Regions from separate parts of the Paenibacillus rhizolycopersici genome, predicted to be linked through region 1. Evidence: riboswitches for the same ligand, from Rfam matches in the RefSeq annotation. Region 1 holds a riboswitch; each other region holds the start of a gene.
What was found. Region 1 has a riboswitch for cyclic di-AMP ahead of IM700_RS11995 (3D domain-containing protein). Riboswitches for the same ligand answer to the same signal wherever they lie in the genome.
Positions count from the first base shown of each region.

Region 2: another riboswitch for cyclic di-AMP. It lies ahead of IM700_RS21005 (3D domain-containing protein); the one in region 1 lies ahead of IM700_RS11995 (3D domain-containing protein).
Region 3: another riboswitch for cyclic di-AMP. It lies ahead of IM700_RS03680 (APC family permease); the one in region 1 lies ahead of IM700_RS11995 (3D domain-containing protein).
Region 4: another riboswitch for cyclic di-AMP. It lies ahead of IM700_RS10315 (hypothetical protein); the one in region 1 lies ahead of IM700_RS11995 (3D domain-containing protein).

Region 1 covers NZ_JADCNN020000009.1:113,738-118,703, reverse strand. The annotation lists gene IM700_RS12010 (transporter substrate-binding domain-containing protein) at 1-775, shown strand, start outside; gene IM700_RS12005 (amino acid ABC transporter permease) at 872-1,534, shown strand; gene IM700_RS12000 (ATP-binding cassette domain-containing protein) at 1,521-2,243, shown strand; cyclic di-AMP (ydaO/yuaA leader) riboswitch at 2,441-2,609, shown strand; gene IM700_RS11995 (3D domain-containing protein) at 2,617-3,318, shown strand; gene IM700_RS11990 (polysaccharide deacetylase family protein) at 3,369-4,196, opposite strand; gene IM700_RS11985 (dihydroorotate dehydrogenase electron transfer subunit) at 4,388-4,966, shown strand, end outside.
Region 2 covers NZ_JADCNN020000029.1:29,275-34,240, reverse strand. The annotation lists gene IM700_RS21015 (HD domain-containing protein) at 1-963, shown strand, start outside; gene IM700_RS21010 (TatD family hydrolase) at 981-1,754, shown strand; cyclic di-AMP (ydaO/yuaA leader) riboswitch at 1,960-2,171, shown strand; gene IM700_RS21005 (3D domain-containing protein) at 2,400-3,536, shown strand; gene rnmV (ribonuclease M5) at 3,729-4,274, shown strand; gene rsmA (16S rRNA (adenine(1518)-N(6)/adenine(1519)-N(6))-dimethyltransferase RsmA) at 4,280-4,966, shown strand, end outside.
Region 3 covers NZ_JADCNN020000002.1:332,852-337,817, forward strand. The annotation lists gene IM700_RS03670 (PTS fructose transporter subunit IIABC) at 1-46, shown strand, start outside; gene pyk (pyruvate kinase) at 92-1,507, opposite strand; gene IM700_RS03680 (APC family permease) at 1,564-3,381, opposite strand; cyclic di-AMP (ydaO/yuaA leader) riboswitch at 3,541-3,715, opposite strand; gene IM700_RS03685 (ArsR/SmtB family transcription factor) at 3,977-4,309, shown strand; gene IM700_RS03690 (DsrE family protein) at 4,368-4,712, opposite strand; gene IM700_RS03695 (threonine aldolase family protein) at 4,709-4,966, opposite strand, start outside.
Region 4 covers NZ_JADCNN020000007.1:180,021-184,986, reverse strand. The annotation lists gene kdpA (potassium-transporting ATPase subunit KdpA) at 1-1,610, opposite strand, end outside; gene kdpF (K(+)-transporting ATPase subunit F) at 1,642-1,719, opposite strand; gene IM700_RS10315 (hypothetical protein) at 1,845-2,246, opposite strand; cyclic di-AMP (ydaO/yuaA leader) riboswitch at 2,364-2,539, opposite strand; cyclic di-AMP (ydaO/yuaA leader) riboswitch at 2,648-2,827, opposite strand; gene IM700_RS10310 (MBL fold metallo-hydrolase) at 3,086-3,766, shown strand; gene IM700_RS10305 (nucleotidyltransferase domain-containing protein) at 3,790-4,575, opposite strand; gene IM700_RS10300 (cupin domain-containing protein) at 4,627-4,962, opposite strand; gene IM700_RS10295 (DUF4269 domain-containing protein) at 4,959-4,966, opposite strand, start outside.

The sequences.
Region 1 (4,966 bases):
TAACAGCGGGAACACGGCGAACAACGCCGGTCAAGCCGCGAACCAAAACGAAACCCAAGCGGGCGGAGAACAAACCGAACCGGCTAAGAAGCTGGTCGTCGGCATGAGCGCTGACTTCCCGCCGTACGAGTTCCACATTAAGAATGACAAAGGCGAAGACGAAATCGTTGGTTTTGACGTCGAGATCGCCAAAGAAATCGCTAAGGATATGGGCGCTGAGCTGGAGATCAAAGACTTGAAATTCGACACCCTGCTGAATGAGCTGTCGAGTGGACGCGTTGATCTCGTCATCTCGGGGTTGAGCCCGACTCCAGAACGTGCCGAACAAATCGATATGTCGAAAATTTACTACAAAGCCGAGCAGGCTGTTGTGACCCGTGAAGCGGACAAAGATAAATTCAACACGATGGAATCGCTGGAGGGCGCTAAAATCGGCGTTCAGCAAGGTTCTATTCAAGAAGATATGGCTAAAGAAATCCCGAACGCTCAATTGACTTCGCTGGGTAAAATCAACGATATCATTATGCAGCTAAACACAAACCGTGTTGATGCAGCCATTCTGGAAGGACCGGTTGCTGAATCGTTCGTGAAGAACGTGAAAGGCCTGGTGATCACGGATGCCAAACCGGTGACTGAAGATGATGGTTACGTGATCGGCATCAAGAAAGGCAACCAGGAGCTGTTGGATCAAGTGAATACAACGCTCGATCGCTTGATTAGCGCTGGCAGCATCGATCAATTCGTTGCCGAAGCGAGCGCGCTGGCCGAGAAATAATCACGGTATCCATCTGCAGAAAATAGCGAAGCCATTTCGCTATTTTCTGTTTTTTTGCGTAAGGGTTTGAGGTAAAGGAGGAGGAAGAAAGGCGTTATGGACTTAATATCGATGTTTATGGAATACCGCAGTTACTTCTTGGCAGGTGTCCAGTATACGCTGCTCTTGGCAGCAATAAGCGTATTTTGCGGCTTTATTCTTGGTTTACTCATCGCGTTGATACGGATGTCGCCTTGGGGAATCGTGCGGTTTCTCGGTCATGCCTGGGTCGAATTTCTGCGCGGCACGCCGATGATGGTTCAGCTCTTGATTATTCACTACGGATTTGCGTTTGTGTTTGACGTGAACTTCACGCCGATACAATCCGGGGCGATTACGTTGTCGATTAACAGTTCCGCCTATCTGGCCGAGATTTTCCGTGCCGGCATTCAAGGCGTCGACCGCGGACAAGGGGAAGCGGCACGTTCCCTGGGGATGACGAAAGGGATGGCCATGCGCCATATCATTATTCCGCAAGCGATCAAATCGGTGCTTCCCGCGATCGGCAATGAATTTATCACCATCATTAAAGAATCGTCGATCGTTTCGATTATCGGTACGGCCGAGCTCATTTATCAAGCGCAATCGGTCGTCACGATCACGTACGACGGGATGACGCCTTATCTGATCATCGCCATCATGTACTTTATTCTGACATTCACGCTGTCCCGTATTTTGAGCGTGTTCGAAAGGAAGTTGAAGACCAGTGATCACCGTTAAAGGCTTGCATAAAAAATTCGGTCAACTGCATATTTTGCGCGGAATCGACCTAGAAATCTCCAAAGGGGAAGTCGTCGTCGTGATCGGTCCCAGCGGATCGGGAAAAAGTACCTTCCTCCGTTGTCTGAATCTGCTCGAGGTTCCGACCGAAGGCGAGATTACGTTTGAAGGCGCGTCGATCACCGGCAAGAGACACGACATTAATAAAACCCGCGAGAAAATGGGGATGGTGTTCCAGCATTTTAACCTGTTTCCGCACAAAACCGTGATCAACAACATTACGCTAGCTCCGATTCGCGTGAGAAAACTCGACAAGAGCAAGGCGGAAGCGATCGCGATGGATCTGCTTCACACCGTGGGCTTGGAAGATAAGCGGGACGTATATCCGGCCCAGTTGTCCGGGGGCCAGAAGCAACGGATTGCGATTGCTCGCGCGCTGGCCATGGAACCGCATGTCATGCTATTTGACGAGCCGACATCGGCGTTGGACCCGGAAATGGTCGGGGAGGTGCTCGATGTCATGAAGAACCTGGCGGAACGGGGCATGACGATGGTTATCGTTACGCACGAGATGGGGTTTGCCCGTGAGGTCGGTGACCGCATCCTGTTTATGGATCAAGGCGTGATCCTCGAGCAGGGAACGCCGCAAGAGGTGTTTGGATCGCCGCGGAATCAGCGGACCAAAGACTTCCTGAGCAAGGTGCTCTAAGAGGTTGTTCAAAATTAGACGCAATAGACCGTCCGAAATGATAGATTCGGGCGGTCCTTTTTTTGCCTTTTTGCTGCCGAACATATGATCTTTTTTAACATTACGTTTACGATTGGACACAAAAATGTAACCCGTCCTATCAAGGTTTTGAGCCATTTGGTGAGAATTACCTGAGCTTCTGGTTACAAAATTGTGATATATTCAATAAGCCGAAACCTTACTTCAAGGTGCGGGGGACGAAAGCTGATAACGAACCAGGGTGAACCGAATTCGTTTCTTGGGGTGAAGCGCGTCAATGGATGCGCCGGGAACGTTCCTTTTTTCCGAATCCGACAACTAACTCCGCAGGCGCAGTAAAAAGGAGGGCAATTCATTGAAAAGTCGTATCTGGTCTAAAATAGCAGCATCGGCGTTGATCGCCGCAAGTTTGACGATTACCCTGCAGACGGCTTCCGTCCATGCAGACGCGGTACATAAAGCCGTGGAGGGAGACACCTTTTATCTTCTTGCCAAACAATACGGCGTGGAATTGAACAAGCTGATCGCCGCAAATCCAACCATTAATCCGCAGAATATATACGGTGGCTTGAACATCACCATTCCGGGGGGCGAAACCCGCGCATTGGCTTTGGCTTCCGCCGCACCGGCTAAACAGGAGGTTGCGCCGGCCGCAACTTCGACGACAGCTGTCGCATCCAAGCTGAAGGTGATGTCTAACGACAACGTCGTTGAGGCTTGGGGAAAAACGTTTACTTACTCGCAAACGATTAATGTGAAAGCCTCGGCATATACCGCGTCGGCAAGCGAAAATGGAAAATGGGGCGCGGTAGACTACTTTGGCAACCCGCTGAAGCTCGGCACCATCGCCGTCGACCCGAAGGTCATCCCGATGGGCACGAAAGTCCTGGTAACCGGACACAGCCATGATGGCTTGCCGGATCAAGCGTTTGTGGCTACAGCCAGCGATCAGGGCGGTGCGATTAAAGGGAACCGCATTGATATCTTTATTCCGGGGAGCACAACTGCCGCGAAAGCATTCGGCTATCAAGACGTTACCCTGTACGTACTGAAATAGGACACGATCACAAGCAAGAGAGCTCCCTCAGACGAGGGAGCTCTTTTGCGTTAGCGATATTTGGTTGTTTGCAGAAGCTCGGCCAGATCGACGAAATGATAACCTTGCGCCTGCAACGTGTCGATAATCTCCGGCAGAGCTTGAATCGTACCGTTCAGATTGGATCCGACACCGCCGCCCGAATGCTGAAGGATAATTGAGCCAGGACCCGCGGTATCAATCACGTTTGATTTAACCTTGTTTTTGTCGATGCCTTTCCAATCTTGCGAATCTACATTCCAATTGACGAGGGTATAGCCGTTTTTCTTTGCCCACTGCACCTGTTCCTCCCTAATCTCCCCATAAGGCGGGCGGATGAGCTTGGGGCGGTAGCCTACGGAATTTTGGATAATCTTCTCCGTACGCAGGATTTCCGTTTGAAATTGTTTGACGGAGCGCTTGCGGAAATTCGGATGACTGAAGGAGTGATTGCCGATGAGATGCCCCTCTTGATGGATCCGTTGCATCAACTTGGGAAATTTCTTAGCCCGTACTCCGACCACGAAGAAGGTTGCCTTGATCCCTTTACGATGAAGCACATCGAGAATTTGCGGCGTAAATCGAGGATCAGGACCGTCATCGAAGGTTAGGGCGATCTGTTTCACTTCCGGACCTCGGAATTTGAAGGTCTCCGAATATTTGCGTCGCAGCTCGCTTAGATCTACTGGTTTGGCGTCCACAGGTGCCGCCTTGTTCTCTTTCAGATCTCCTTTATCCGACTGACTCCTTGTTTCATGAACAACTGAGGAGGCATGAACAGTCTGAAGCCCGGAGCCGCTGTACATAAACAGAGAAGCGGCCATGCACAAGAATAGTGCTCTCTTAAGCTGGATAAGCAAGGTTAGTCCTCCTTCATTCCCATACTGTACCTAAGATGTAGTATTCCCTAACTGTTGCAGAAAATGAATGAAAACGATAAAAAAACAGCGGTTATGGAAACCAATATGCGGTTGTGAGATAAATCACAGACGTTCTTGGCGAAAAATTGCATCCTTTGATGAAGCATAAATGAGAGGGATGTGATAGATTCGTGGCAACTGTAGTGGCCAACCAAGAAGTCGCGCATGGGGTGTTCAAGCTCACAGTGCAAGGGAAGTTCACGGGGAAAATGGGGCAATTTTATATGCTGCGCGCCGGGGATCAATATCCTTTGCTCTCCCGTCCGATTAGCATCTTTGATCTCAAAGAGGACCAAATCGAGTTCCTGGTTCTGGTTGCGGGGGAAGGAACCGCACGTTTATCCGGACTGAAGCCTGGGGATTCATTAACACTGGACGGTCCGTTTGGCAACGGATTTCCGCCCTTGGAGGGAAAGACGGCTTTCGTAGGCGGCGGAATCGGCATCGCCCCATTTTATTACGCACTGCGTGAAGCGCCGGAGGCCGACGTATACCTCGGCTACAGCCGCGAGTCCTATATGGTCGAAGAGTTTCAAGCTGCATCCCGTGGCAGAGTCACGGTTGACGTGGGCGGCTCGATATTAGATCGGGTAGATTTTCGGAACTATAATACGGTGATCGCCTGCGGGCCTCATCCGATGCTGCATGCGGTCCAGCGCAAACAAGCACAAAGCGGCGGCCAAACCAAGGTCTACGTTTCCTTGGAGAAT
Region 2 (4,966 bases), on a different contig from region 1:
ATAGAAGAAGCATTCCAGATGCATCACGAAGATTGGACATGTAAAATTTTGCTGGGCGATACGGAAGTTAGTGCCATTTTGCGCGAGGTTGCCCCGGATTTTCCGGAGAAAGTGGCTGCCGTGATCCGCAAGGATTACGAGAATCCGATTGTGGTCAATTTAGTCTCGAGCCCCCTCGATGCGGATCGAATGGATTATTTGCTGAGGGATGCGTATTTTACCGGTGTGAACTACGGTACGATTGATATGGACCGGATTCTGCGGATGCTTCGACCTTTTCAGGGGCGGGTGGTCGTAAAGGAATCAGGCATGCACGCGGTGGAAGACTATTTGATGTCCAGGTATCAGATGTATTGGCAGATTTATTTTCACCCGGTAACGCGGAGCTCGGAGATTATTCTCCGGCAAATTTTGCGCCGAGCTAAGGAATTGTACCAGAACGGGTATTCCTTTGGTTTCCTGCCGCATCCGCTTCCGGATCTATTTGAAGGTAACATCGGGGTCGCTGACTATTTGCAGTTGGACGAAGCTTTGATGCAAACGGCGTTCATGCAGTGGACGAGGGAGTCAGATGAGTTATTACGCGATTTGTGCTCCCGGTTTTTGAATCGCAAATTGTATAAATATGTAGAATTGGACACACCAGAGCTGGAAATGCTGGAGGAGATTCGGGAGTCCTTTACGCGCGTCGGACTGCATCCCGAATATGACATGGAAATTGATTTTCCGACCGATCTGCCGTATGATGTGTTCCGTCCGGATGAGGGGTTCCGTCAGAAGCAAATCTTGCTCTTGGACCGTCAGGAACGGGTACGGGAAATTTCTGAAGTGTCGGATATCGTTCGGTCGATTAGCGGATTACATCGAGGCAAAACGCATTTGTACTATCCGGATAATAAATTGTGTGCTGTAATGGATCGGTTGCCCCAGAAGGTAGCCCGCATATTCGAGCAACGGAATTAGGAGGATGACGATTCGAGATGTTATTTGATACGCATACGCATTTGGATGCTCCCCAATTTGACGAGGATCGCGAGGAAGTGATTGCACGCGCCGTGGAGCAAGGGGTCACAAGGATGATCAACATCGGATTTAACCGGGAAACCATCCCGTCGACCATGAAATTGGCGGAGTCGTATGACTTCATTTATGCGGCTGTTGGCTGGCATCCGCAGGATGCCATTACGATGCAAGAAGGGGATTTGGACTGGATCGCTGAATTATGTAAACATGACAAAGTCGTAGCGATCGGTGAAATCGGGCTGGACTATTACTGGGACACGTCCCCAAAAGAAGTGCAGCATGACGTATTCCGCAAACAAATTGGACTAGCTCGCAGTCTGGGGATGCCGATTTCCATCCATAATCGCGATGCCCATGAGGATGTGGTCCGCATTCTCCGCGAGGAGAAAGCAAACGAGGTTGGGGGTGTCATGCACTCGTTCTCTGGTAGTTGGGAAATTGCCAAAATGTGTCTGGATTTGGGATTTCATTTGTCGTTTGGCGGACCGATTACGTTTAAAAATGCAAAACAGCCCAAAGAAGTGCTGACCAAGACGCCAATGGATCGTTTATTAATCGAAACGGATTCCCCTTATTTAACACCACACCCATATCGTGGAAAGAGAAATGAGTCTGCGCATGTCCGCCTGGTTGCGGAAATGGCTGCCGAGCTCAAAGGGGTTACTTTTGAGGAAATCGCCGAAATTACGACCCGAAATGCAATGGAACGATTTGGAATCTCGAGGATTTAAGAGTAAATCGGATGAAAAAAAGAGGATTTCGGAAAGATTAATGCTTTTTAACCGTTAAAACCGAGATCATTACATTTTTTTAACCATTTTTTTAAAAAAACGTGGTTGATTCGTCCTTTACAACATGCATCGAAACAGGATAGAATTTTTTCAGTATCGATTTAGTGCGTTCTGGATGGACAAATTGAACGATACTTGGTTCCATGAACCAGTCTCGCTGAATCTCCTTCACGGAGAACGGGGGAACCGATACAGGCAGCGGTTGGCGGCAAGCCTCTCGCGTCGGTATTTGATTTCTTTCCAGGGTCTATGGGGTGAATTCGAGGTCATTGCGCCATGAGCGAATGAACTGAGAAAGGGCGGCTCTCTTTCGCCCGAACCCGACAGCTAACCTCGTAAGCGTATAAGAGAGGTCACTCGTGCAGCTATTACACCAAGACATTCAGGAAGCCACGAAGGAGTTCCTCTAACTCTTTCTTTGGGCTTCTTTTGTTTTGAATAAAAGTAATAGGGTCATCATACTGTTGGTAAACAGGAGGTGACGTACGCAAGAAGACTGGATCAGGATGCAAAAGTAACTGTAGTCACGTCAATCGTTATCATGCATCGACCTAGACGGCGGGACTATGAAGGAGGACGGAAGAAATGGGCATTTTCCGCAAAGAGGAGACCCATGAATCACGCTCATCCAGCATGTCTTACGCAATGCGATGGAAGCATGAGAATTTACGTCAGATTGCGCTCGTCGGCGTTCTGACCATCGCGGTATTCATCATCATCCTAATCTGGCTGTTTGGCCAGGCACATAAAGAAGTGTCCCTGATTGTGGACGGCAGCGTCCAATCGGTGGAGACGAATAAATCCAGCGTAGCCCATCTGCTGGAGGAGCAATCGATTCAACTCAGCGCGAAGGATTCCGTATCACTTCCGCTGGACAGCTCGCTTAAGAACGGTGACCGCATTGTCATCGTACGCGCAAAGCCGGTAAACGTGAGCGTGGACGGCATGAAAAAGGTTCACTTCACAACACAAAGCAAAGTAGAAGGCGTATTGTCCGAGATCGGCGTCACATTGGACCAAGATGACAAGGTCTCACCGACAATGGACAGTAAAGTTACTGCGAACCTGGACGTCAAGATTGTTCGGGTGAGTAAGCAAACGGTGCAGACGAAGGAGACCGTGCCTTTTAGCGTGGTCAAAACGTCGGACGCCAATCTGCTGAAAGGCACGACGAAGGTCGTTCAGCAAGGCAATGCCGGATTGGTCATTCACAACATTGAGAAAACTTACGAGGACGGAAAGTTCGTGACAAAGCGATGGCTCGGCAAAGAGGTCACTAAAAAGGCCCAGCCGAAGGTTGTTGCCGTCGGCACGAAGAAGCCAACCGCCGTTCTGTCGGCCAGCATTAACCGTACCGCAAATGCGGTGAACATTAGCGGGTTGACGACCAAAGGCGGCGTCTCTTTTGAATATAAAAAGATACTTAAAAACGTCACGTTGACCGCCTATTCGGCGGAAGAAGACGGGATTGGCACCCGCACGGCCTCCGGTACCCGCGTGACCGAAGGCAGAACAATCGCGGTTGATAAGGACGTCGTTCCACTCGGTTGGTGGGTATACATCGAGGGGATCGGCTTCCGTAAGGCGGAGGATACCGGCGGGGCTATTGATGGGAACAAGATGGATGTTTATTACGATACCCTGAAGGATGCGAAGAACTTCGGCCGGAAGAAGGGGCGTACCGTTTACGTCATCGGCCCGACGAAGCCGGAATTGAATTAACTCTCGACTCTCTTTGTTTTACAATGCAGAGGGAATGAGATAGTATTAGGATGATGAATAAGACAGTGGATTAGAAGAGGATGTTATCCTCTTCTTTTTGTTATTCTTGCAAGGAAGTTCAAAAAGTCGACTTTTTGAACATCATTAATAACAAAAAAGATAAGCTAGAGCACGAAGGGAAGAATAGATACCATGATCAAAGAGGTCATCGTGGTGGAGGGCCGAGATGACACCGTGGCCATCAAGCGAGCCGTGGAGGCGGATACGATTGAGACCGGCGGTTCGGCCATCGGGGAAGTGACGCTCAAGAAGATCGCTTTGGCTCAGGAGCGCCGAGGGGTCATTATTTTTACTGATCCGGACCATGCCGGGGAGCGGATTCGCAAAATCGTGGCGGCACGGGTTCCGGGCTGCAAGCATGCGTTCCTTCCCGAGGCAGAGGCCACGAAGCGGGGCGACATCGGCGTGGAGAACGCCTCACCGGAGGCGATCCGCACGGCGCTGTCCCGAGTCCGCAGCGAAGCGCCGGGAGTAGAGGCTGCGATCGACTGGGAAGACTTGATGAGTGCGGGGTTAATCGTTCACCCGCAGGCTGCTGCGCGACGGAAAGCGCTAGGTGAGCTGCTAGGCATCGGGTATTGCAACGGGAAGCAATTGTACAAGCGGTTATCGGTGTTCCGTATCACCCGCGAGGAGTTTGCGGCCGCGCTGGCCGAGTTGGAGAGCAAAGGAGTTTAAGGAGCATGAGCATAAGGGAAGAGGTATCCACGCCGCGCCGAACGAAGGAGATCATTCAACGGCACGGTTTTTCGTTTAAAAAAAGCCTGGGACAGAATTTTCTGATCGACCAGAACATTCTCGGGAAGATCGTCGCGGCAGCCGGCCTGGACGATACCAAGGGCGCGCTGGAAATCGGACCGGGTATCGGCGCGTTAACGGAGAAACTGGCTCAGGAAGCAGGTAAGGTAACGGCGGTGGAGATCGATCAACGTCTACTTCCGATCCTGGAAGAGGTGCTGGAGCCTTATTCGCACGTGAACGTGATCCATGGGGACGTGCTGAAGCTGGATCTTCAAGCGCTGTTCGCTGCCGAATTCGGCGGGGTGAACGGCGTCAGTGTAGTGGCTAATCTGCCGTATTACGTGACGACGCCGATTCTGATGAAGCTCCTTGAGGAGAAGTTGCCTCTAGAGCATATTGTCGTGATGATCCAGAAGGAAGTGGCTGAGCGTATGGCTGCTGCTCCTGGCGGCAAGGATTACGGAAGCCTTAGCATCGCCGTTCAGTACTATAGCGTACCAGAGCTGATCTGCACGGTGCCGCACAGCGTATTTATTCCGCAGCCGAATGTGGAGTCCGCGGTGATCCGCTTGACCGTACGGAAGACGCCGGCTGTGGCCGTTAAGGACGAGGCGTTTTTCTTCGAGGTG
Region 3 (4,966 bases), on a different contig from region 1:
AAAATCCAAACAGGAAGCCTATGAGCTCCTGGATCAAGTCCACTAACAAAGAAAATCCCCCGAGCCGCCAAGGCGGTCCGGGGGATTTTTGTTATACCTGTTGAATTTGGATCAGATTCGTTGTTCCCGCCTGGCCTAACGGTAATCCTGCCGAGAAGACCACGGTGTCGCCGTCCTGGACATAACCCGCTCGGCGGGCGCTGTCGATCGCTGAGGTTAACATCTCATCCGTTGTCGTTACCGGCCCCCCTAAATAAGGGTACACCCCGGACAACAGAATCAACTTGGTCAAGACATGCGGGTGATGGGCAATCGCCAGAATCGGCGCCTCGGGTCGATATTTCGAGACCATCCTGGCAGTAAAGCCGCTTTCGGTGGACGTGATGATCACTTTAGCGCTCAGCTCCAGCGAGGCGCTAACCGCGCCTTGGCTGATCACCTCCGTGATATTGGTGCCGTGCAGCTTTCTTCTCCGATTGAATGCTTCCCGATAGTCGATCATCGATTCGGCCTTGCGCGCGACGGCAGCCATGGTTCGCACCGCTTCTACCGGATATTTCCCTGCGGCAGACTCGCCAGACAACATGACGACGTCGGCTCCCTGCATCACGGCGTTGTAAACATCACTGACTTCCGCGCGCGTCGGCCTTGGATTCACCTGCATCGACTCCAGCATATGCGTGGCGACGATAACCGGTTTGCCTGCCAGATTACACTTGTCGATCATTTCTTTCTGCAGCATCGGCACTTCCTCAACCGGAATTTCTACCCCAAGATCGCCGCGCGCAATCATGATTCCATCCGAAGCCTCGATGATATCCTCCAGATCTTGCACGCCTTCCTCATTTTCGATTTTGGAGATGATCTGGACGTGTCCTCCATTATTCTCCTGCAAAATCCGCCGAACTTCACGGATATCGTCACCTTTGCGAACAAACGATACGGCGATCATCTCCACCCCGTTCTCCAGGCCAAAATGAATATGCCGAATGTCTCGCTCTGTCACGCCAGGCAGCGTAGTTTTGATCCCAGGCAGATTGACGCCTTTGTTCGGCTTGAGCTTCCCGCCGCTGATGATGCGGCAACGGACTTCAGCCCCCTCGGCCGATATGACGCGCAGCTCGATCAACCCGTCATCGATCAGGATTCGATCATTCGCTTGCACAACCTGCGGCATTTCGGGATAGTTGACCGAGATTTTCGCGGCGTCTCCGTCTAGCGGCTCTGTTGTAAGCACCATCTCTTCTCCGGCAATCAGCTCGCAGAATGGTTCCCGCAATTTCCCGATGCGCACCTCTGGCCCCTTGATATCCATCATAATCGGTACAAAGCTATGCAGTTCTTGCGCGGCTTGCCGCACCCGCTGTATGCGGGCCACATGCTCCTCCAGCTCCCCGTGGGCCATATTCAGTCGGCCGACCGTCATCCCGCCCTGAATCATTTCCTTCAGCACGGAAACCGAGTCGCAGGCGGGGCCTAACGTGCAAATGATTTTTGTCCGCAGCACCTTGAAACCTCCTTAGGTAACGTTTAGGTTAGTATGCGTCAAGCCGGCGAAACGAATTATTTTTGCAGATGGTAAGGAACGGTTGCAATGACAATGTCCTTTTTATTGAATAAATAGGCCCGAAGCAAAAGGCTCGATTGGTTATGCAAAATATTCTGCCACCAGTGCCGGGTAATAAACTGCGGAATTAGGACGGTAATATGGTCGGTCTCTGCAGTTTTCCATTCCACCGTATCGATGAACTTCATGATGGGCCGGATGATGCTGCGGAAGCTGGAACGGAGCGTGATTAACCGAACCCCGGGGTTCCATTCCTTCCACTTCTTCTCCATGCGGTCAATTTCTTCGTCATCAAACCCGACATACACGGCGACAACGTTGTCCGTCAGCGATTTGGCGTAGCTCAACGAGTTCATCACGACGCGAGTAACGCCCGCAACCGGCACGACGATAGTGCTGCCTTTGATGCAAGGTTTTTCCGTATCCATCTGGATTCGAAGCTGGTCGGCAATATTTAAATAATGACGATGAATTTGGTAAAAGATAAACATCACCAGCGGTAAGAAGATAAATACGACCCATATATGCGAAAATTTGGTGATGATGAAGATCAGCGTAATCCCCAGCGTTGTCAGCATCCCAATCGTATTGATGACAAACCGGAACACCCATCCTTGCGGCTTCAGCTTTAGCCATCGAATCATCATCCCGAGCTGCGACAAGGTGAACGGAATAAATACGCCAACCGCGTATAACGGAATCAAGCTCTCCGTGTTGCCATGGAACCCGAGAACCAGCAACGCCGAAGCCACGCCAAGGAAAATAATTCCGTTCGAAAAACCGAGCCGGTCCCCGCGCACCATAAACGCATGCGGCATGTACTTGTCTTTGGCCAGCATAAACGCCAGCAAGGGAAAGGCTGAGTAAGCCGTGTTGGCGGCCAGGAACAGGATCAGCGCTGTAATCGCCTGGATGACGTAGTATAACGCGCCCCGGCCGAAGGTCGACTCGGCAATCTGTGAGACAACGGTTGCTTTCGGATCAGGAGCGATACCGTACCAATAGGCCAGCGCACTGATTCCGATAAACATGGTGCAGAGAATGACACCCATCATCACCAGCGTAGCTGCAGCATTACGTTCCGCCGGCTGCTTGAAGTTCGGGATGGCGTTGGATACCGCCTCTACCCCGGTTAAGGCCGAACAGCCGGAACTGAACGCCTTGAGCAGCAGGAACAGACTTATATCGGAAACCGCCGTCCCCATCTCTGGCACGCTCGCGTGAATTCCACCGGTCAAATATTTAAACAACCCCGACAGGATCAGAACAAAGATGGACGCGACAAACAGATATACCGGAATAGCCAATACGGATGCTGACTCCGTTACCCCTCGAAGATTCATCAGCGTTAACAAGGTGATCATTAGCAGCGCAATCAACACCCGTTGATCATGCAGCGCCGGGAAAGCGGATGTAATGGCATCCGTTCCCGCCGACGAGCTGACCGCCACCGTCAGAACATAATCGACCAGGAGCGAGCCGCCGGCCAGCAAACCTGTCGATCGCCCAAGGTTATCCATCGCCACGATATACGCCCCGCCCCCGGCGGGGTAGGAGTAAATCGTTTGCCGATACGACAAAATCAGAATAAGTAAAAGCCCCAGAACCGCAAACGAGATCGGGATGGAATACCAGACGGCCGAAAATCCCGCCGCCATCAAGACGATCAGAATTTGCTCCGTCCCGTAAGCCACAGACGATAAAGCGTCCGAGGACAGTACTGCCAACGCCTTGAGCTTGCTCAGTTTCTCCCCTTCAATTTCGGTACTTTTCATCGGTCTGCCGATCAGTACTCGCTTAATTTTGTTCACCATGGTGATTTCCTCTCTTCATCCCTTAAATAACCTTATATCTCTAACCATTCGTGGTTCTATAGGCTCCCCATTCCCGCAGAGAACAACACAAAAAGGCCGCAGGAAAGTTGGACCTTCCCGCGGCCGCTTTATTTGAAACTCAAGCGAATATCCGCGACAATTCCCTCTTTCGGACGCTTACGGAGTTAGCTGACGGATTCGGGCACGAAAGCAGCCCTACGCTCATGGCCAGGATAGCCAAAACAAGCGATTCACCCCAGAAACGAAGCCTCACGACCCGTTTCGGTTGGTTCCCCCGTTTCTTACTGAATAAAGAATTCAGCGATCAGGTATTTGCCATATAAAAATTACCACTGATGAATCATACTCCCCGCCCTAAAAAGTGTAAAGATGAGTTTAAGGCGGATTGGCAACGAAATGCGATCCGCATTGTCGAGGTACGCGTATACATCGCTCTTCTACGCTAATTATTTCGTACGGACTTGAATTTACGAGGAAATAAGACGATGGTCGACAGTGATGTGAATTATTCATATTCCCCTACTGGAATATTTGCGACCAAATAAGGTATACTCGAAATAAGGAAGTGAGACCGATGAATACTGCAACTTTGAGCGCGCTTGCCGAACCCCATCGACTGAAAATGGTTGAACTGCTGCGATACGGTCCACTAACCGTAGGAGAAATCGCGGATCGGCTCCAAGTCCGGCAGCCGCAGGTATCGAAGCATCTCAAGGTGCTGAATGAAGCCCGCATCGTCGAGGTTCAACCTGTTGCGAATCGCCGGATTTACCGGCTTCGGCCGGAACCCCTGCAGGAGCTGGACGAGTGGATCGCCTCGTTCCGAAACTTATGGGAAGAGCGGTTTAACCGGCTTGACGAATACTTACAGGAAATTCAAAGCCCGGATCAACAAAAAACACCGTAAGAAAACGGCAAATGCCGTAATTCTTACGGTGTTTCTTTGATGATTTCTTCGGCCGAGATCAAGCCAGCGTCAAGACCTCATATTGCGCAGCCAGTTCCATAAAACGCCCCATACTGGACACCTCGCCAGCTGCGAGTTGATCCTGGATGCCGTAATAGTTAACGCAGGTCCCACAAGCCAATACCGGCACACCGCGACTCGCCAGCTCCTTCAGGTGCAACGAAGCAAACGACTGCTCCGTTAGGGCAAGAACACCCCGATTTACACAAAATACTGCCGCCGGAAGCTGCTCCTGTTCCCGCTGCTTCAACAACGTTAGGAACGTTTCCAACAGCTGCATCCCCAGTTCCCGGTCACCGTCCCCGAAGCTGTCGGTCGTTAGAAAAATAACTTTTCGGTTCAAAGCGATTCTCCTCTCAGCTTCTGATCGAGCAGTTCAAACGTCAACTGCATCCGGTCTTTCGGCACCTCGCCATAACGGTCTCCGAGACTCACCTCGAAGGAACAGCCTCCATCCGCCTTCTCCTTGAGGACGGCGGTTAACCCAACGCCGGTTTCCCGGTACACTTCAACAAGGCTATGCTCCAGCCGTTCCTTGGGGACATCCGCATGGACGTGGAACATGTTCGAAACCGGAACGGCCGGGACCGTCTTCAT
Region 4 (4,966 bases), on a different contig from region 1:
AACGCGCCGACGAGGATCACAATGATGAGAAAGACACCGCCGAACAGAGCCGTATCCGTACGGAACGTGCCGCTCGTGACGGGTACCGATTTCTTGGCGGCCAAGGAGCCCGCCACCGCCAGCAAGACGACGATCGAGAAATAGCGGCCCAAGAACATCACGACGCCCGTGGCGATGTTCCAGAACGGCGTATTATCGCCAAGCCCTTCGAAACCCGAGCCGTTGTTGTTCGCGGACGAAGTAAATTCATACATCGCTTGCGTTAAGCCGTGGAAACCGGAATTGGATATCGTATCCGGGTAAGCCAACAAAGCCAGAGCGGTGGGTGCCAGTATCAGGAACGGGGTAACCAGCAAATTAACGGCGATCAGCTTCATCTCTTTGCCTTCGAGCTTCTTGCCGAGAAATTCCGGCGTGCGCCCAACCATCAGACCGGACAAGAACACCGCAATCATCGCATACATCAACACGTTCATGATTCCGACGCCCGCTCCGCCGAAGACCGTATTCAGCATCATGTTCGCCAGCGGAACCAGCCCGCCGATCGGCGTCAGCGTATCGTGCATCGTATTGACCGCTCCCGTCTCCGTCGCGGTTGTGACCGTCGCGAACAAGGCCGACTGGGCTAGGCCAAAACGAACCTCCTTGCCCTCCATGCTGCCTTGGCCATGCGCGATGCCAAGGGCGTTGAATGCCGGATTGCCGGCGCTTTCGGCCGAAAGCAATACGCCAAGCATGACGATGAACATCATCAGCATCGATACGAACAACACCCGGCCTTGTTTGGCATTCCCGACCATTTTCCCATAAGCGAAAGGAAGGGAAGTCCCGATCAGCATCATCAATAGGATTTGCAGCATATTGCTGAATCCCCCCGGATTTTCAAACGGATGGGCCGAGTTCACGCCCACGAATCCGCCGCCGTTGTTGCCGAACTGCTTAATCGACAAGAACGAGGCAATCGGCCCCCGGGCGATAGGTTGCTCTGTCCCCTGAAGGGTATGGGCGATCGCCGTTGATGCCATAGTTTGCGGTACGCCCAACGCTACGAATATTAAAGCCGAAATGAACGATACCGGCAGCAGAACCCGGGTGATCGCACGAACCAGATCCACGAAGAAACTGCCGATCGGTTTGCCGGCCAAGCCGCGAATAAATGCCATCGCCGCGGCGACGCCGGTCGCCGTCGAAGTGAACATCATGAATACGATCCCGATCATCTGCGAAAGGTAAGACAGTCCGCTTTCCCCGCTGTAATGCTGCAGATCCGTATTGGTCATGAAGGCAATCACCGTATTGAAGGCGAGCGTCGGCTCCATGTTTGAAACCCCGCTCGGATTCAGCGGCAGGAACCCTTGCAGCCGAAAAATCAGATAGACGATAAGCATCATCGCCAAATTGCTCAGCACCGCGGATAAAGCATACTTCTTCCAGGACTGATTCTCCTGACGGATGCCGCTGGCATGGAATATTACTCTTTCAATAGGTCCGAACCACCGGTCCAGACCGTTCTTTTCATAGTCAAACGCTTTGGCCAAGTATAGACCGGCCGGTCTGGCGACGATTACCGCGAGGCCCAAAGTAACGAGTATGGCAATCCAACTGTAGATAGTCACGTCTTATCCCTCCGAAAGGCAAATGTTAAAACTTCTCCGGGTTCAGCAGCGCATACCCCAAATAAACAAAAACCGCCACGATTAAGATGCCAAGTCCCCACATCATCGCTGATCTCCACCCTCCGAAATCGCTTTGGAAGCCCAAGTTGCCAGACCTGCCATCATGCAAACCATGACGATAATTAAGCCGATCATGAAAATGTCCATCATCGTCGATCGGATCCTCCTTTACTCATTGTGCAGAATAAACGATACGTCTTTTCCCTTCGTATAAATCACATAGTTAGCGCCAAGCTTTTTATAAACCGCGCCAGGATGCATCTTTTGCGTAATGACATAAATCGGCTTCGACGTCCATGGACGGCAGAATTGCAAATATCGGCAGGTTAGTGTCAGAGATTCTTCGAAGATATACACCGTCCCGATGGGGATATCAGGTACGACCTTGTTTTTGCGTTTAGTAGTATCCACTAGAATGACGTGCTCTATCCCACGGTCTATCGCCTCCTGGCGGCTTCTATCATTGTTGACCATCAGTGCAAACGGGATTTCGCGGTACTTCATCGTTCTGATGAAATCTACCGCCAATGGATTCGTAAGCGTCACCAGCGCGTATTCAAAAGTGCCCACTTCTTGTATTCCTCCTGATTCAGAAATTAGGCATCAAAAAAGAAGCCTGGGAAGAGGGAATCTTCGCGGGCTTCCAGCATGAATGTATTCTATGCTTTAGGAATCGCGCTATAAGGTTTCCTCTCTCGTCTGCACTTACGAGGTTAGCTGACGGGCTCGGGCGCGAGAGACGCCCTACCTCGCGATACGCAACTATCGCCAGGATTCGCCCCATAGGCGGTAAGCGCGACCTGCGCTCCGCCCGAATGGGTCCCCCGTTCCTTCGCATCGGAAGGATTCAGTGTGATGCAAATAGATTGTTAATTTTCTTCTTAATTGTTAATGTAACACTTTCTTCCCTTTCATGAATGGGCATAAGAAAACCACAGAGGATATCCCTGCGGCTCGCCATGACAAGTCCATCATCCTCTCTCCCTACGCTGACGAGGTTAGCTGTCGGATTCGGGCGGTGAGAGTCGCCCTACCCCTGCGGCATAGGCTTGCCGCAGGGGATTCACCCCGGACCGTTCCGCCGACTCTCACATCGGCAGCGATCATTGGTTCCCCCGTTTTCCTGATCGGAAATTAAGCGATACTGATTGTTTTATTGGAATCATTTCATGAGTCGAATATTACGCTTGCGCTTGTTCTTTGTAAAGCTAGACCAAACGCAAATTTGAGATAAAAAACCTTATAATTTCGTCATTTTTAGCGTTTTCAAGGGATAAAAAACGTCTTTCTCTACGATTACCTCTACCGCAGACCCTTACTTGAAATCCGGCTAGGACTTGTCCTCCGCCCCTTTCTTTGCTACGATTTTGCGCAGATAAACTAAGCTTGAACAACGAGGAGGAGATTACATGAAACAAACGAACGCATCCGGCCTGATGCCGCTGCCGCTAAACCTGAACTTGCCGAATGGGAACCAGATGCCGGTCCATGCGGTTCTGTTATGGGGGACCGATCATCTCGTCCTCGTTGACACCGGGGTTCCCGGTCAATTGGACGTGATCCGCAAAGGGTTGGAGCAAGGAGGGTTCTCCCTGGAACAGTTGACGCATGTGATCATCACGCATCAAGACAGGGATCATATCGGTAGCTTGCCGGAGCTGGTCCAGGCGAAGGCGGGGAAGTTGGAAGTATTGGCCCATGAAACGGGGATTCCTTACCTGGCATGGGAAATTCCGCTGATTAAAAGCGGAATCACCGCCGAACCGGTCGTAGTGGATACGGCGCTTCACGATGGCGACGAGCTGCCATTTGGCGGTGGCCTGCGGGTATTGCATACCCCGGGGCACACGCCGGATCATATCAGCTTATATCATGCTTCCAGCAAAACGTTGATCAGCGGGGACGTGCTCGTCTCGAGCGGCGGCAAGGTGTTGCCGCCCGATCCGAAGTTCACACCGGATTACGCCCAGGCCCTTCTATCGGTCGAAAAATTGGCCGCCCTGGATGTGGAAACGGTAATTACCTACCATGGCGGCGTATGTACCGGGGCGATCAAGGAACGGCTGAAGGAAATCGCTGCGGGGAAATAAGCATAGCAGTCCCGGCCAGCCGGTTAAATATCGCCTACCGGCGTAAATCCGCCCAGCCAATTTAATTCGCTGTCTTCCATGAATCGCGAGGGCCAGCTTCGTCCATCCTCACCCCAATCGGCGAACGTGCGGACCGACTGGTAAAACGCTTCGATATGCTCGGCCGTTGGTTCCTGCAGCATCCGTTCGATCAGCGGCAGGAAGCCTTCGGGCCGATCCGGAGCTTGTTCCAGAACATTAAGAAACCACTTATGGTACGGATACAGCATTTCATTATGCGCCAAGATCAGTCTTCCGCCGAACAAAACCAAATTATTGACGGCATGTCGCAATAGATAGAGGTTGTCATGCTTGAAGGCTTCGGCGGAATACCATTTCCACGCTTCGAACTGGGCCAAGAAACGGGAGATATTCTCCTGCTTACGTTCTGCCGGATAGCGAACGATATCTGCCAGCAGTTCCTCCACTCCCGTGATGTTTGAAAAAGCGAGGATCGCCCCTTCAAATGCAAAACGGGCCGGCTCGCTCCCTTTCTCGGCCACCTGCTTCATGAATCCGCAAGAGATATATTTTCCGTCCACGTAACCGGACTCATAGTCCGTCGATTCATTTTCCCAATACGTCGTCTCTCCGGTGCTTACCCGCCGGGCATAATCCTCCTCGGATATCACGATCATCACGTCTACATCCGAGGACGGTTTCGCGAATCCGTGGGCAATCGAACCGGAAACCAGTAAGGCCAGAATATCCTCCCGGGCGGCGAGCTTGGCCTTTAGTTTCTCGATCGACTTGGCATGATGTGCGTACATTCCTTATTCCCTTCCTTCTCTTGAAACCGACTTATTGCCGGTCCCTTTCATTTAAGCTAATACTCGGTCGCCCCGCGTATTTGGGCGTGAAATAACGAGAAATTCCACCGCTTCGTCCGATCGGTTCATGGCCTGATGCGGGGTGTTCGGCGGAATTTCGATTCCCTCATGGGAATGAAGCTCATGCTCGGTCCCGGCAATTTCGATATGCAGGCAGCCGGACAAGACAAAGAAAAATTGCTCCGCCGTTTGATGGAAATGCCGGACTTCCTGGCTATCCGGGGGCATTTTCTCATGAATAATGCTGCAGCCCTCCCGATCCACCAGCCGCCAGCCATCGCAATTCCCACCCCAAATATAGTGTTCCGCATTCTCTTTGCTGATCATTTCA